4 regions of the Streptomyces sp. Xyl84 genome follow, and region 4 is predicted to be linked to each of the others. Evidence: riboswitches for the same ligand, from Rfam matches in the RefSeq annotation. Region 4 holds a riboswitch; each other region holds the start of a gene.
The links. Region 4 has a riboswitch for cobalamin ahead of AC6I72_RS10640 (ribonucleoside-diphosphate reductase subunit alpha). Riboswitches for the same ligand answer to the same signal wherever they lie in the genome.

Region 1: linked by a shared signal. The riboswitch ahead of nicT (Nickel transporter NicT) and the one ahead of AC6I72_RS10640 (ribonucleoside-diphosphate reductase subunit alpha) in region 4 are both predicted to bind cobalamin.
Region 2: linked by a shared signal. The riboswitch ahead of cobN (cobaltochelatase subunit CobN) and the one ahead of AC6I72_RS10640 (ribonucleoside-diphosphate reductase subunit alpha) in region 4 are both predicted to bind cobalamin.
Region 3: linked by a shared signal. The riboswitch ahead of AC6I72_RS24555 (cobalamin biosynthesis protein) and the one ahead of AC6I72_RS10640 (ribonucleoside-diphosphate reductase subunit alpha) in region 4 are both predicted to bind cobalamin.

The regions. Positions count from the first base shown of each region.
Region 1 is NZ_AP029182.1:3,551,567-3,554,927, reverse strand. Features, by position in the region: gene AC6I72_RS15375 (nucleoside hydrolase) at 1-969, shown strand, start outside; gene nicT (Nickel transporter NicT) at 1,002-2,138, opposite strand; cobalamin riboswitch at 2,169-2,352, opposite strand; gene AC6I72_RS15365 (ArsR/SmtB family transcription factor) at 2,433-2,792, shown strand; gene AC6I72_RS15360 (glycoside hydrolase family 13 protein) at 3,175-3,361, shown strand, end outside.
Region 2 is NZ_AP029182.1:646,648-650,008, reverse strand. Features, by position in the region: gene AC6I72_RS02830 (precorrin-2 C(20)-methyltransferase) at 1-118, opposite strand, end outside; gene AC6I72_RS02825 (precorrin-8X methylmutase) at 115-786, opposite strand; gene cobG (precorrin-3B synthase) at 783-2,087, opposite strand; cobalamin riboswitch at 2,152-2,287, shown strand; gene cobN (cobaltochelatase subunit CobN) at 2,360-3,361, shown strand, end outside.
Region 3 is NZ_AP029182.1:5,662,603-5,665,963, reverse strand. Features, by position in the region: gene AC6I72_RS24565 (inorganic phosphate transporter) at 1-888, shown strand, start outside; gene AC6I72_RS24560 (hypothetical protein) at 931-1,152, shown strand; cobalamin riboswitch at 1,347-1,488, shown strand; gene AC6I72_RS24555 (cobalamin biosynthesis protein) at 1,588-2,541, shown strand; gene AC6I72_RS24550 (cobyric acid synthase) at 2,538-3,361, shown strand, end outside.
Region 4 is NZ_AP029182.1:2,504,169-2,507,529, reverse strand. Features, by position in the region: gene AC6I72_RS10640 (ribonucleoside-diphosphate reductase subunit alpha) at 1-1,520, opposite strand, end outside; cobalamin riboswitch at 1,643-1,779, opposite strand; gene AC6I72_RS10635 (GNAT family N-acetyltransferase) at 1,931-2,437, opposite strand; gene mctP (monocarboxylate uptake permease MctP) at 2,514-3,361, opposite strand, start outside.

The DNA.
Region 1 (3,361 bases), 1.0 Mb from region 4:
GCCTCCGACGCCACGCCCGTGATCATCGACTGCGACACCGGGGTGGACGACGCGCTCGCCCTGCTGTTCGCCGTACGCCACCCGGGGCTCGACCTGCGCGCGGTGACCTGCGTGGCCGGGAACACGGACGTGGACCAGGTGGTGCGCAACACGCTGACCGTGCTGGAGCAGGCGGGCGCGCCCCCGGTCCCCGTCGCGCGGGGCGCCGAACGCCCGCTGATCGAGCCCCTGCGCACCGCCCACCACGTGCACGGCCGGGACGGCATGGGCGACCTCGGGCTGCCCGCCCCGGTCCGCCGGCCCGCCGGCGTGGACGCGGTGACGCTGCTGCGGCGCGAGATCCTCGGCTCGCCCCGCCCGGTCACCCTGATCCCCACCGCGCCGCTGACCAACATCGCCCTGCTGCTGCGCACCCACCCCGAGGTGACGCGCAACATCGAGCGGATCGTGTTCATGGGCGGCGCGGTGGCCACCGGGAACGCCACGGCGGTCGCCGAGTTCAACGTCTGGCACGACCCGGAGGCCGCCGCGGTCCTGCTCACCGCCGGGGTGCCGATCACGATGTACGGACTCGACGTGTTCGAGCGGGTGATCGTCCCGGCCGGTGACGTGCGGCGGCTGAGCGGGAGCGGCGAGGCGGGTGCGCGGCTGGCCGGCCGGCTGCTGTCCCACCGCGACCCGGTGACGAGCGAGGAGGACCCGGCGGGCGGTCTCGGCGACGCGGGAGCGGTCTGCGCGGTCGCCGACCCGGAGGGCCTGACCACGCGCCGGCTCCCGGTCGAGGTGAACCTCGCACCCGGCCCGGCGCGCGGCCAGACGGTCGTCGACCGCCGCGCGCGCCCCGGCGAGGCGGAACTGCACGGCGAGGCGCGCGAACAGCAACTGGTGGACGTCGCCCTGGACATCGACGTGGAGCGGTACGTGAAGCTGTACCTGGCCACCGTCGAAGCGGGCGGCGCGGGGGCCTAGGCCCTGTCGTCCGGTCCCTCGCCCGGGCGGGCCTAGTCGATCTCCGCGGTCCCGACCCGTACCGCCCAGCGCTGTTCGACGCGGGCCACCTTCCAGTACGCCAGCGCCGCCGCCCACACCACCACGAACAGGCCGACGATGACGTACCCCACGTGGTCGAGGTCGAGTCCGGCGATCCAGCCGGTGACCGTGTCGCTCAGGTCGAGCTTGTCGTGCAGGACGCCGACCAGCTCGATCGTGCCGATGAAGAAGGCGACCGCGATGGACAGGCCGGTGATGGTCAGGTTGTAGAACACCTTGCGGACGGGGTTCGAGAACGCCCACTGGTAGGCGAAGTTCATGAACGTGCCGTCCAGGGTGTCGAACAGGCTCATGCCGGCCGCGAACAGCAGCGGCAGGCAGAGGATCGCGTACCAGGGCAGCCCGGCCGCCGCGCCCGAACCGGCCATCACCATCAGCGTGACCTCGGTGGCGGTGTCGAAGCCGAGACCGAAGAGGAAGCCGAGCGGGTACATCTGGCCGGGCCGGGACACCGACTTGGTGAGGCGGCCCAGGATCCGGTTCATGAACCCCCGGGAATCCAGGTGGGCCTCCAGCTCCCGCTCGTCGTACGTGCCCGCGCGCATCGCCCGGAAGACCTTGAGGATGCCGACGAGGGCGACCAGGTTGAGGGCGGCGATGAGGTAGAGGAAGGAGCCCGAGACGGTGGTGCCGACGATGCCGAGCGTCTGGTGCGTACGGGAGTCGTCGTTCATCAGCGTGCCGGCGAGCTGGGCGCCGCCCGCCACCAGCGCGGCCATGGCCACCACCACGCTGGAATGGCCCAGCGCGAACCAGAAGCCCACCGACACCGGCCGCTTGCCGTCGGCCATCAGCTTGCGGGTGGTGTTGTCGATGGCGGCGATGTGGTCGGCGTCGAAGGCGTGCCGCATGCCGAGGGTGTAGGCGGTGACGCCGAGGCCGATGCCGAAGGCCTTGGTGCCGACCTGGTAGTGCTCGGGGACGACGAGCAGGAACAGGATCCCGAAGGCGACGACGTGCAGGGCGGCTATCACCGCCAGCAGGCCCGCGGTCTTGAGGGTGTCCTCACGGCGCCAGCGGAAGGACGTCCGGGGGGCCGCCCCCTCGGGGGCGGACGTCGGCGTCGGGACAGGCTCGGGCAGGGTCATCCGGTATCACGCTCCAGCACCTCGTGGATCACTTCGTGAGCTGCCGTGGCCGGTCTCCTGGCTTAGGGGTCGTGCGCCCGCCCTCCCTGCCTTCCCGGTCGTGCGACCAGTGGCCCGGCGGATGCCGGACGGAAGGGGAACTCCCCGATCACAGTGGCGAGGGCCGCGTCGGCTTCGCACCGACTTCCCGAGCACCACGGCCCGCCCACGGTAGAGGGACGGACCGTCGCCTGCATAGCTGCATACCTGCGCAGGTGCCGAAGATCACCCGCGGGTGCCTGCGAGGATGGGGGCATGCATCTCGTCCCTGCCGACCGCGCGGAGCGTCGCACCATCGACGGCCACCGGGTGTGCGACGCCATCGCGGCGATCGGGGAGCCCGGTCGCGTCCGCGCGTGGGCGGAGCGCTTCTCGCTGCTGGCCGACCCCAAGCGGCTCGCCCTGCTGCTGGCCCTGCACCGCACCGGCCCGCTGGCCGTCTCCGACCTCGCCGTCGCCACCGGTATGAAGGACCCGGCGGTCTCCCAGGCCCTGCGGCTGCTGCGCGCGGCGGGCACGGTGGAGGGCGAGAAGGAGGGCCGCGTGGTGCGCTACCGGCTGGTGGACGAGGACGTACGGGACCTGCTGGAGCACTGCGCGGCGGACACGGACTGACACCGCGGCGCCCGGCCCGGCGGCCGGGTGGGCGCCGGGTCCGGGCCACGGCGGCCCCGCCCGCTGCCACGGCGCTCCCGCCCGCTGCCACGGACGCCCCGCCCGGTGCCACGGCGCTCCCGCCCGGTGCGGCGCCCGTCCGGTGGGGCCCCTGGTGCCGCACCCGTCCGGTGCCGCGGCGCCCCCGTCCGGCGTGCGCGTCCGTGCCGCGTCCGCACTCGTCCGGCGACCGCCCCCGCCCGCTCGCCGTGGTCACCCGCCCCGCCGCCGCCCCACCCCCGTCCGGTCGTCCCCCTGTGCGCCGGTACGGCACGGCGTGTTGGCTTTTCCGGTGATCTGGACAGATTCTCTGTGTCGCTCCGACGCACACAGAGGAGACCGCGTGACCGACCGCACCGACGACGCGCCGCCCGACCTGTCCTCCCGGAGTCCCGACTGGTGGCGGCAGGCCGTCGTCTACCAGGTCTACCCCCGCAGCTTCGCCGACGCCGACGGCGACGGACTCGGCGACCTCCGGGGCATCACCCAGCGGCTGACGCACCTCGCCGCCCTCGGCGTGGACGCCGTGT
Region 2 (3,361 bases), 1.9 Mb from region 4:
CGTGGCGTGCGCTGTGGTACGCGATCACGTCCGCCCCGGCGATGACCTCCACCGCCCGGAGGGTCATCAGGGACGGGTCACCGGGGCCGAGCCCCACCCCGTACAGCCGCCCGCTCATTCCGCCTCACTCGCGATCGCGTTGAGCGCGGCGGCGGCCAGGGCGCTGCCGCCCCGCCGTCCGCGCACCACCAGGTGCTCCAGCCCCGAGGGGTGAGCGGCCAGCGCGTCCTTGGACTCGGCGGCCCCCACGAACCCGACGGGCACACCGATGACGGCGGCGGGCCGGCCCGCGCCCTCCTCGATCATCTCGAGGAGACGGAACAGGGCGGTGGGCGCGTTGCCGACGGCGACCACGGAACCCTCCAGCCGGTCCCGCCACAGCTCCATGGCAGCGGCGCTGCGCGTGGTGCCCAGCTTCTGCGCCAGCCCGGGGACGGCCGGGTCGGAGAGGGTGCACAGCACCTCGTTGCCGGCGGGCAGCCGCTTGCGGGTGACACCGCTGGCCACCATCTGCACGTCGCACAGGACGGGTGCCCCGCCCCGCAGGGCCTCGCGCGCACGGGCCACCACGGCGGGCGTGTACACGAGGTCGCGGACGAGGTCGACCATCCCGCAGGCGTGGATCATCCGGACCGTCACCTGGCTGACGTCGGCGGGCAGACCCGCGAGGTCCGCCTCCGCGCGGATGGTGGCGAAGGACTGGCGGTAGATCGCGGCGCCGTCCTTCTCGTAGTCGTAGGGCGTCACGGTGTTCTTCTCGCTGCTCTCGGGGGTCGTACGGATCATGAGGTGAACGCCGCCAGGGCGGCGGCGAGTCGGGAGGGGGCGTCGAGGAGGACGGTACGGGTGTGCGGCGACGGCGAGGAGGAGGCGAGCGAGAGCCGGTAGCCGCCGCCCTCGGCCGCGACCAGGTCGACGTGGTCGGCTGCGGGCCGCCCGCAGCGGCGTTCGCAGCCGGACCAGTACACGGGCAGGCCGCCCGGGCCGAGCGCACCGAGGGCGGCGGTCGCGTCCGCCCGCACATCGGCGTGCGACTTGGCGCAGCCGGGCCGTCCGACGCAGGCGCCCACCCGCGGCCAGGCCGAACCGGGGCCGGTGACCAGTCCGGTGGCGGCGAGCGCCTCCAGTGCCGCGTGCCGCGCCGCCTCCTGCGGTACGGGGACGACGACCCCGCGCCACGGCGTCAGACGCAGTTCCCCGCCGGTGCGGGCGGCGGTCCGGGTCAGCTCCCGCCACTGCGGCGGCGTCAGCCGGCCGAGCGGGACGTGCACCGACAGGGCACGGCCGGCGGGCCCGGGCGGCGGGCCCGGGCGGTGCGCGGTCGTGCGCGGCTGCGGCGCGCACGCCAGGCCTTCGGCGGTCAGACGGCCGGCGACCAGGCGCAGCAGGGCGTCCGCGGGCAGCGGTACGTCACTCACCCGCCAGGCCCGCGTCCCCCGCTCCCGCGCCGCCGCCACGACCGTCTCGGCGGCCGCCACCATCGCCCGGGGCACGTCCCCGGCGGACAGGCCCAGCGCCTCGCCCGCCGTTCCGAGGGCGAGCTGCGCGCCCTCGCCGGGGAGGGCCCGTACCGTCACGTCGGCGCCGAGCGAGGCCACGTCGCCGCGGCCGTCGTCGAGGGCGAACAGGAACCGCCCCGACAGCGCCCGCGCGGGCTCACCGGCGCACAGCAGCGCGTCCAGGCCGGACAGCCACGGGCGCACGTCCCGCAGGCCGTTCGCGTCCAGACCGGACAGCGGGGAGGCGACGACGTTGCGCACCCGCTCGTGGCCGCGGGAGGGGAGCAGACCCGCCTCGTCCAGCAGTTCGGCCAGGGCCGGGCCGTCCTCCTCGCGCAGGGCCCGCAGTTGCACGTTGCCGCGCGAGGTCAGGTGGAGGTCGCCGTCGCCCAGGCGGCCCGCCGCCTCGGCCAGCGCCTCGGCCTGCCGCACGCTCAGCACACCGCCGGGGATCCGCACACGGGCCACCGCGCCGTCGTCCGCCGCGTGCAGCCGCAGCGTTCCCGGGCACGCGTCGTCACGGTCGCGCCCGGCCGGTGCGGGCCGGGACGGCGGGGGGAGGGCAGCCGAGGACATGGCGGCGAGCATACCTACCATCACATCGCACACATGTCCTGCCCTGCTGCGACGGCCCCTACTATGCTTCTCGGCGGATCATCCGGTCCGTCATCGCCACGACGGCGACAGGGGAGGAAGCCCGGTGCGACTCCGGCGCGGTCCCGCCACTGTGAGCCCGGTTCCCGAAGGAACCGGGTGAGTCAGGAACTCCCTTTCTCCGGCTCTCGGCCCGCCCGAGCAGCGGAGACCCCCATTCCGACACCACCCGGGGCGTGGACACCCCGAGGAAGGCAGGACGCCGTATGCCGCACCCAGCCGGAGACCAGCCGCCGTCCCCGCGGATCCTGCTCCTGTCGACCTCCGACACCGACCTGCTCAGCGCGCGGGCCGCGGGCGGTCCCGTCACGTACCGCTTCGCCAACCCGGCCCGCCTGGCCCTGGCCGACCTCCCGGCCCTCATGGCGCAGGCCGACCTCTTCGTCGTACGCCTGCTCGGCGGCGTCCGCGCCTGGCAGGACGGCCTCGACCTGCTGCTCGCCGACGGCCGCCCGGTCGTCGTCCTCACCGGCGAACAGGCGCCCGACGCCCAGCTGATGGCCGCCTCCAACGTACCCGTCGGCATCGCCGCGGAGGCCCACGCCTACCTCGCCCACGGCGGCCCCGCCAACCTGGAGCACCTCGCCCGCTTCCTCTCCGACACCGTCCTGCTCACCGGGTACGGGTTCGACGCGCCCGCGCCCGCCCCGAGCTGGGGACCGCTGCCCCGGGAGAGCACCCCGCCCGCGGACGGCCCGACCGTCGCCGTGCTCTACTACCGCGCCCACCACATGAGCGGCAACACCGCGTTCGTGCACGCGCTGTGCGACGCCGTCGAACAGGCGGGCGGGCGGCCCCTGCCCCTGTACGTCGCCTCCCTGCGCGCCCCCGAACCGGAACTGATCGAGGAACTGCGCGCCGCCGACGCCGTCGTCACCACCGTGCTGGCCGCCGGCGGCACCAGGCCCGCCACCGCCTCCGCCGGCGGCGACGACGAGTCCTGGGACGCGGGCGCGCTCGCCGCCCTGGACGTACCGGTCCTGCAGGCCCTGTGCCTGACCGGCGCACGTTCCGCCTGGGAGGAGAACGACGAGGGCGTCTCCCCGCTGGACGCGGCCGGCCAGATCGCCGTCCCCGAGTTCGACGGCCGGCTGATCACCGTCCCCTTCTCCTTCAAGGAGATCGACGCCGACGGCCTGCCCTCCTACGTCGCCGACCCCGAGCGCGCCGCCCGCGTCGCCGGGATCGCCGTACGCCACGCCCGGCTG
Region 3 (3,361 bases), 3.2 Mb from region 4:
GACGTCCTGGTCACCAAGGTCATGCTCCCGGCGGTCGCCGCGCCGGTCGTCGCGGGCGTCGCCGCGGTCGCCGCGACCCGGCTGTCGTACACGATCGGCCGGAAGACGGACGGCAAGGCGGCGGAGAAGGGCCACCGGGTCGGGCAGATCGCCTCGGCGGGCCTGGTCTCGCTGGCGCACGGCACCAACGACGCGCAGAAGACGATGGGCATCATCACCCTCGCCCTGATCGCCGGCGGCGCCGTCGCACCGGGCTCCAACCCTCCCACCTGGGTCATCCTCTCCGCCGGTCTCGCCATCGCGCTCGGCACCTACATCGGCGGCTGGCGCATCATCCGCACCATGGGCACGGGCCTGACCGACCTCCAGCCGCAGCAGGGCTTCGCCGCCCAGACCAGCGCGGCCGCGGCCATCCTGGCCTCCTCCCACCTGGGCTTCTCGCTCTCCACCACCCACGTCGTCTCGGGTTCGGTGATGGGCGCGGGTCTGGGCCGCAAGGGCGGCACGGTCCGCTGGTCCACGGCGGGCCGGATGGCCGTCGCCTGGGTGCTCACGCTGCCGGCCGCCGCGGTGGTCGGCGCGGGCGCGGAGGCCGTCACCGGTCTCGGCGACTGGGGCACCGCGCTGGTCGCCGTGTTCCTGGTGGCCGCGAGCGCCGCGATCTGGAAGATCTCCCGCCGCCAGGTCGTCGACCACACGAACGTCAACGGGGCCGACGCCGAGGAGCCGGCCGGTGTGGTGACCCAGGCCATCGCCGCCGTGGCCCCGCCGCCGGCGGCCCCGGTGGCCGACGGCCTCACGGCCACCATCCCGGCCCCGGCGTCCGCGCTCGGGACGGCACCTGCCGCGAGCCCGGCCGCGGCGACCCCGCCCGCCGCGGCGGTCTGACGCCCCCGCCCGTCCCCCGGCAATCGAGAAAGCAGCATCGAGATGAAGATCGACTGGGCAGCCATCGGCTCCGTCTTCGGCGTCAGCCTCGTGGTCACCGTCGGCCTCGTGGCCCTGTTCACCCTGGGCATCGCGGGCCTGTCCCGCCGGGAGGCCGCGTCGACCCGCGGCGAGTCGGCCCTCGCCGCGACCGCCGGTGCCTACGCGTGCTTCGCGCTGTGCGCGGCAGCCGTCGCCTACGGAATCTCCCTGATCCTGGGCTGAGGCACAGGGACGCGCCCCTGCCCCGTCGGGGGCCGCGTCCCGCGACTTCGGCATCGACCCCCGTGAGCCCTTCCGTGGCGCTCACGGGGGTTCTTGCCGCGCCGGCCCGCCTCCGGCGCCCCTGCGGCAGCCTCGCGTCAGGGATATGAGCCTCGGCACACCGGCGCGGTGCAGGTCAACGGCAAGTTGACGGGTGTTCCGGGACCGTGGTGGACTTCCTGGGCCATGTACGGCGGCAGCAGAGGAAGCCGGTGCGAATCCGGCGCGGTCCCGCCACTGTCACCGGGGAGGACGATCCCCGGGAGCCAGGAACTCTCTCCGCCGGTCTCGTCGAACCAGGGCGCGGACACCCTGAGTGAGGACCTATCGCCATGCGCGGCTGCCGACCGAGGCCCACCACCGACCGCCCGACCGACCCCGCGGCCGGCTGAACCCATGGGTGCCGATCGCGTCTTCGCGTACGGCGCCGCCGCCGGCCTCCTCGGTGACCTGCTCCTCGGCGATCCGCGCCGCGGACATCCGGTCGCCGTGTTCGGGCGGGCCGCGGGCGCCGTGGAGCGGGTGCTGTGGCGGGACCACCGCGGGTGGGGCGCGCTGCACACCGTCGTGTGCGCCGGTGGCGCCGCCGCGCTGGGTGCCGTCGCCGCCCGCGCCGTCCGCCACTCCCCCGCCGGCTCGGTCCTGTTGACCGGCGCCGCCACCTGGGCCGTGGTCGGCGGCACCTCGCTCGCCCGCGAGGCGGGCGCCATCGGGCGGGCGCTGGAGGCGGGCGACGTCGAGGCGGCCCGGGCGCTCCTGCCGCACCTGTGCGGACGCGATCCGCAAGCCCTGGACGCCGACGGGATCGCCCGCGCCGTCGTCGAGTCGGTCGCCGAGAACACCTCCGACGCGGTGGTGGGCGCGCTCGCCTGGGGTGCCCTGGCGGGCGTGCCGGGCCTGATCGGCTTCCGGGCCGTCAACACCCTGGACGCCATGGTCGGGCACAAGTCGCCCCGCTACCGGCGCTACGGCTGGGCGTCCGCCCGGCTCGACGACCTGGCGGGCTGGCCGGGGGCCCGGCTGACGGCCGTACTGGCCACCGTGGCGGGCGGCGATCCGCGCGGGGCCGTACGGGCCTGGCGCGCCGACGCCGGACGGCACCCGAGTCCCAACGCCGGGCCGGTGGAGGCCTCGTTCGCGGGGGCGCTCGGGGTGCGGCTGGGCGGCACACTGTCGTACGGGGGGCGGGTGGAGCACCGGCCGGTGCTCAATGACCGGGGGCGCGCCGTCCAGGCGGGGGACATCGACCGGGCCGTACGGCTCTCACGGCGCGTGAGCTGGCTCGCGCTCGGCACCTGCGCCGCCGCGAAGCTGCTGTGCGACCGTCTGACGAAGGGACGTGCGTCATGAGCGGCGCTCGACGCGGCGGCGGTCTGCTCGTCGCCGGAACCACCTCCGACGCCGGGAAGAGCGTCGTCACCGCCGGGATCTGCCGGTGGCTGGTGCGGCGCGGCGTCAAGGTCGCGCCGTTCAAGGCGCAGAACATGTCCCTCAACTCGTTCGTCACCCGTGAGGGCGCCGAGATCGGGCGGGCGCAGGCCATGCAGGCGCAGGCCTGCCGGATCGAGCCGACCGCGCTGATGAACCCGGTGCTGCTCAAGCCGGGCGGTGAGCAGAGCAGCCAGATCGTGCTGCTGGGCAGGCCGGTGGGCGAGATGAGCGCCCGCGGCTACCACGGCGGACGCCAGCGGCAGTTGCTCGGTACGGTGCTGGACTGCCTGACCGAACTGCGGAGCACGTACGACGCGGTGATCTGCGAGGGGGCGGGCAGCCCGGCCGAGATCAACCTGCGCCGCACCGACATCGTCAACATGGGGATCGCGCGCGGCGCGGGGCTGCCGGTGGTCGTCGTCGGCGACATCGACCGCGGCGGTGTCTTCGCCTCCTTCTTCGGCACCGTGGCCCTGCTCTCCCCCGAGGACCAGGAACTGGTCGCCGGGTTCCTCGTCAACAAGTTCCGCGGCGACGTCTCCCTGCTGGAACCCGGCATCGACATGCTGCACGGGCTCACGGGCCGGCGCACCTACGGCGTGCTGTCCTTCCGGCACGGGCTGGGCATCGACGAGGAGGACGGCCTGCGAGTGTCCCTGCGGGGCGCCGTGCGGGAGTCCGCCGTCGCGCCGCCGGTCGGTGAGGACGTGCTCCGGGTCGCCGTCTGCGCGGTGCCCCT
Region 4 (3,361 bases):
GGCCGCCAGCGGGCGTTGGAACGGGCCGCCTGCTCGGTCGGGTAGAAGTTGATGTCGACCACGCGGTCCAGGAACGTGACGGCGGTGCGGACCGTCTCGTCCAGCCGCTCCCAGTCGAGGTCCCCGCGCTCCGGGTCGGCGAAGGCGCCGAGGTTGACCGAGCCGAGGTTGCAGACTGCCGTCTCGCCGTCGTCGGTGACCTCCAGGATCTCCGTGCAGAGGTTCGAGGAGTGGATGACGTGGCCCGGTTCGGCCGTCTGGTTGGCGGTCCGGTTGGCGGCGTCCTTGAAGGTCATCCAGCCGTTGCCGGTCTGCGCGAGGGTGCGCATCATCCGGCCGTACAGCTCACGGGCGGGCAGGGTCTTCTGCGCGAGACCGGCCGCCTCGGCCGCGCGGTAGGCCGCGTCGAACTCCTCGCCCCACAGGTCCACCAGCTCCGGCACGTCGGCCGGGGAGAACAGCGACCACGGCCCGTCGGCGTCGACGCGGCGCATGAACTCGTCCGGGACCCAGTGCGCCAGGTTGAGGTTGTGGGTGCGGCGCGCGTCCTCGCCGGTGTTGTCGCGCAGCTCCAGGAACTCCTCGATGTCGGAGTGCCAGGTCTCCAGGTAGACGGCGGCCGCGCCCTTGCGCCGGCCGCCCTGGTTCACGGCGGCCACCGAGGCGTCCAGGGTCTTCAGGAACGGCACGATGCCGTTGGAGTGCCCGTTGGTGCCGCGGATCAGCGAACCGCGCGAGCGGATGCGGGAGTAGGCGATGCCGATGCCGCCGGCGTGCTTGGAGAGCCGGGCCACCTGGTGGTAGCGGTCGTAGATGCTGTCCAGCTCGTCCTTGGGGGAGTCGAGCAGATAGCAGGAGGACATCTGGGGGTGGCGGGTGCCGGAGTTGAAGAGCGTGGGGGAGGAGGGGAGGTAGTCGAGGCGGCTCATGAGCCCGTAGAGCGCGGCGACCTCGTCGGCGGCCCGCGGGCTGTCGTCCTCGGCGAGACCGGCGGCCACCCGCAGCATGAAGTGCTGGGGTGTCTCGATCACCTTGCGGGTGATCGGGTGCCGCAGCAGGTAGCGGCTGTAGAGGGTGCGCAGCCCGAAGTAGCCGAAGCGGTCGTCGGCGGCCGGGTCGGCCAGCGCGTCCAGGCGCGCGGCGTGGAGGCGGACGAACGCGGCGGTCCGGTCGGCGATCAGCCCCTCCCGGTGGCCCACGGCCACCGACTCGGTGAAGGTCGTGACCCCCTGCGAGGCGGCCTCGGCGCGCAGGGAGAGCGTCAGCAGGCGGGCGGCCAGCCGTGAGTAGGCGGGGTCCTCCGAGATGAGTCCGGCCGCCGCCTCGGTGGCCAGCTCCCGCAGCTCCGCCTCGTCCGCGCGGGCCGAACGGCCGCGCAGCGCGGCGGCGGCGACCCGGCCGGGGTCGGCGTCGGGGAGGTCGGCGGTCAGCTCGGTCAGGGTCCGCAGCAGCGCGGCACCGGGACCGTCGTTCTCCAGGTTGCCTTCGGCTGAGACCGGATCGGCGGGCGCGATGGTCACGTGTGGCTCTCCCTCGCTCGGCACGGGGCCTCACCGAGGGCAGGGGGCAGCACACGAGCGCACGCGGCGCCGCGTCCACCGGCCCATTCCGCGAGGCCCGGACGTCAGGCACCCGGACCGGACGGCCGGGTGCACTGTCGGCAGGTCCTCGGACTGACGCCCGTACACGGCCTCGAGGGCATGTGCGTACGGGTACACCGTTGCGGGACAGTTCCGGATTCGCACCGGATTCCCCTGCGACGACAGCGAGCATGAGCATACATCTTGTGCCGGGCGAGGGAAGCACCCCCATATGTTGTGCCGCGTCGACGCGGAAGATGTCAGTGGATGTCAGTGGCGGTCGGTGGCCGGCGGCGGGACTCCACGGGTCCCAGTGGCTGTCGGCGGGTCTGAGCGGCCGTCAGCGGGTGTCAGAGGGTCAACGCGTAGGTGAGCAGCGAGATGTCGTCCAGCTCCGGCAGCGGGTTCCAGTCCCGCTGCGGGGTGCGGACGAAGCCCAGGCGTTCGTAGAGGCGGTGGGCGGCGTGCATCGTGGGCTGGGTGGACAGCACGACCCGCACGCATCCCTCGGTGGCCCGCGCCCGCTCCAGACAGGCCCGTACCAGGGCCTCGCCCGCGCCCCGGCCGCGCGCGGCGCGGGCGACCGCCAGCATGCGTATCTCGGCCTCGCCGGGCCCGGCTATGTCCGCCATGGCGCCGCCCGACGGCACGAAGGCGACCCCGCCGGCCACCGCGTCGTCCGCGACGGCCACCAGAACCTCGGCGGCGGCCGCCCGCCCGGCGACGTCCCGCAGCGCGCCCAGGTACGGATCGTCCTCCCCGAAGTCCAGCAGCCCGTCCTGGAGATAGGCCTGGGCGGTGATCTCACCGAGGGTGCCGTACTCGCCGGGCTCGGCCGGCCTGATCACGAGGTCCATGGGGCCGAGTGTGCCGCACGGGTACGACGACGGGCCGCCGGTTTTCCCGGCGGCCCGTCGGCGTGGGTGCGGCGGCTCAGTGCGCGCTGCCCGCCGTGGCCGGCGGCAGTTCGACCGCGACGCCGGGGTCACCCGCGTCGGCGGTGTAGTCCTGCGGGCTGGTCTCGTCGACGCCGTCGGGGGCCTTCAGCGCCTTGAGGACGAAGGTCAGGACGACGGTGACGATCACGTTCAGGGCGAACGCCGTCATGCCGATGTAGCCGATCTCGCCGATGCCCGGGATCTCCTTGGCCGAGCCGCCGAAGTGCTTCTGCGTCGGGGAGGCGACCCCGTAGGCCGCGACCGTGCCGTAGACCATGCCCACGGCCCAGCCGGCCAGCAGCGCCCAGCGGTGGAACCAGCGGGTGAACAGACCGCCCACCAGGGCCGGGAAGGTCTGCAGGATCCAGATCCCGCCCAGCAGCTGGAAGTTGATCGCCACGGTCTTGTCCATGGTCAGCACGAAGACCAGCGCGCCCACCTTCACCAGCAGGGACACCAGCTTGGAGACCTTGGTCTCCTGCTCGGCCGTCGCGTCCGGCCTGATGAAGTCCTTGTAGATGTTGCGGGTGAACAGGTTCGCCGCGGCGATCGACATGATCGCCGCCGGGACCAGCGCCCCGATGCCGATCGCCGCGAAGGCGATGCCGGTGAACCAGTCGGGGAACATGTCCTCGAACAGCTGCGGGATGGCGAGCTGCCCGTTCTGGACCTTCACGCCCGCCGCGATGGCCATGAAGCCCAGCAGCGCCAGCAGACCCAGCATCAGCGAGTACAGCGGCAGGATCGTGGTGTTGCGGCGGATCACCTCACGGCTCCTGGAGGAGAGCGTCGCGGTGATCGAGTGCGGGTACATGAACAGCGCGAGCGCGGAGCCCAGGGCGA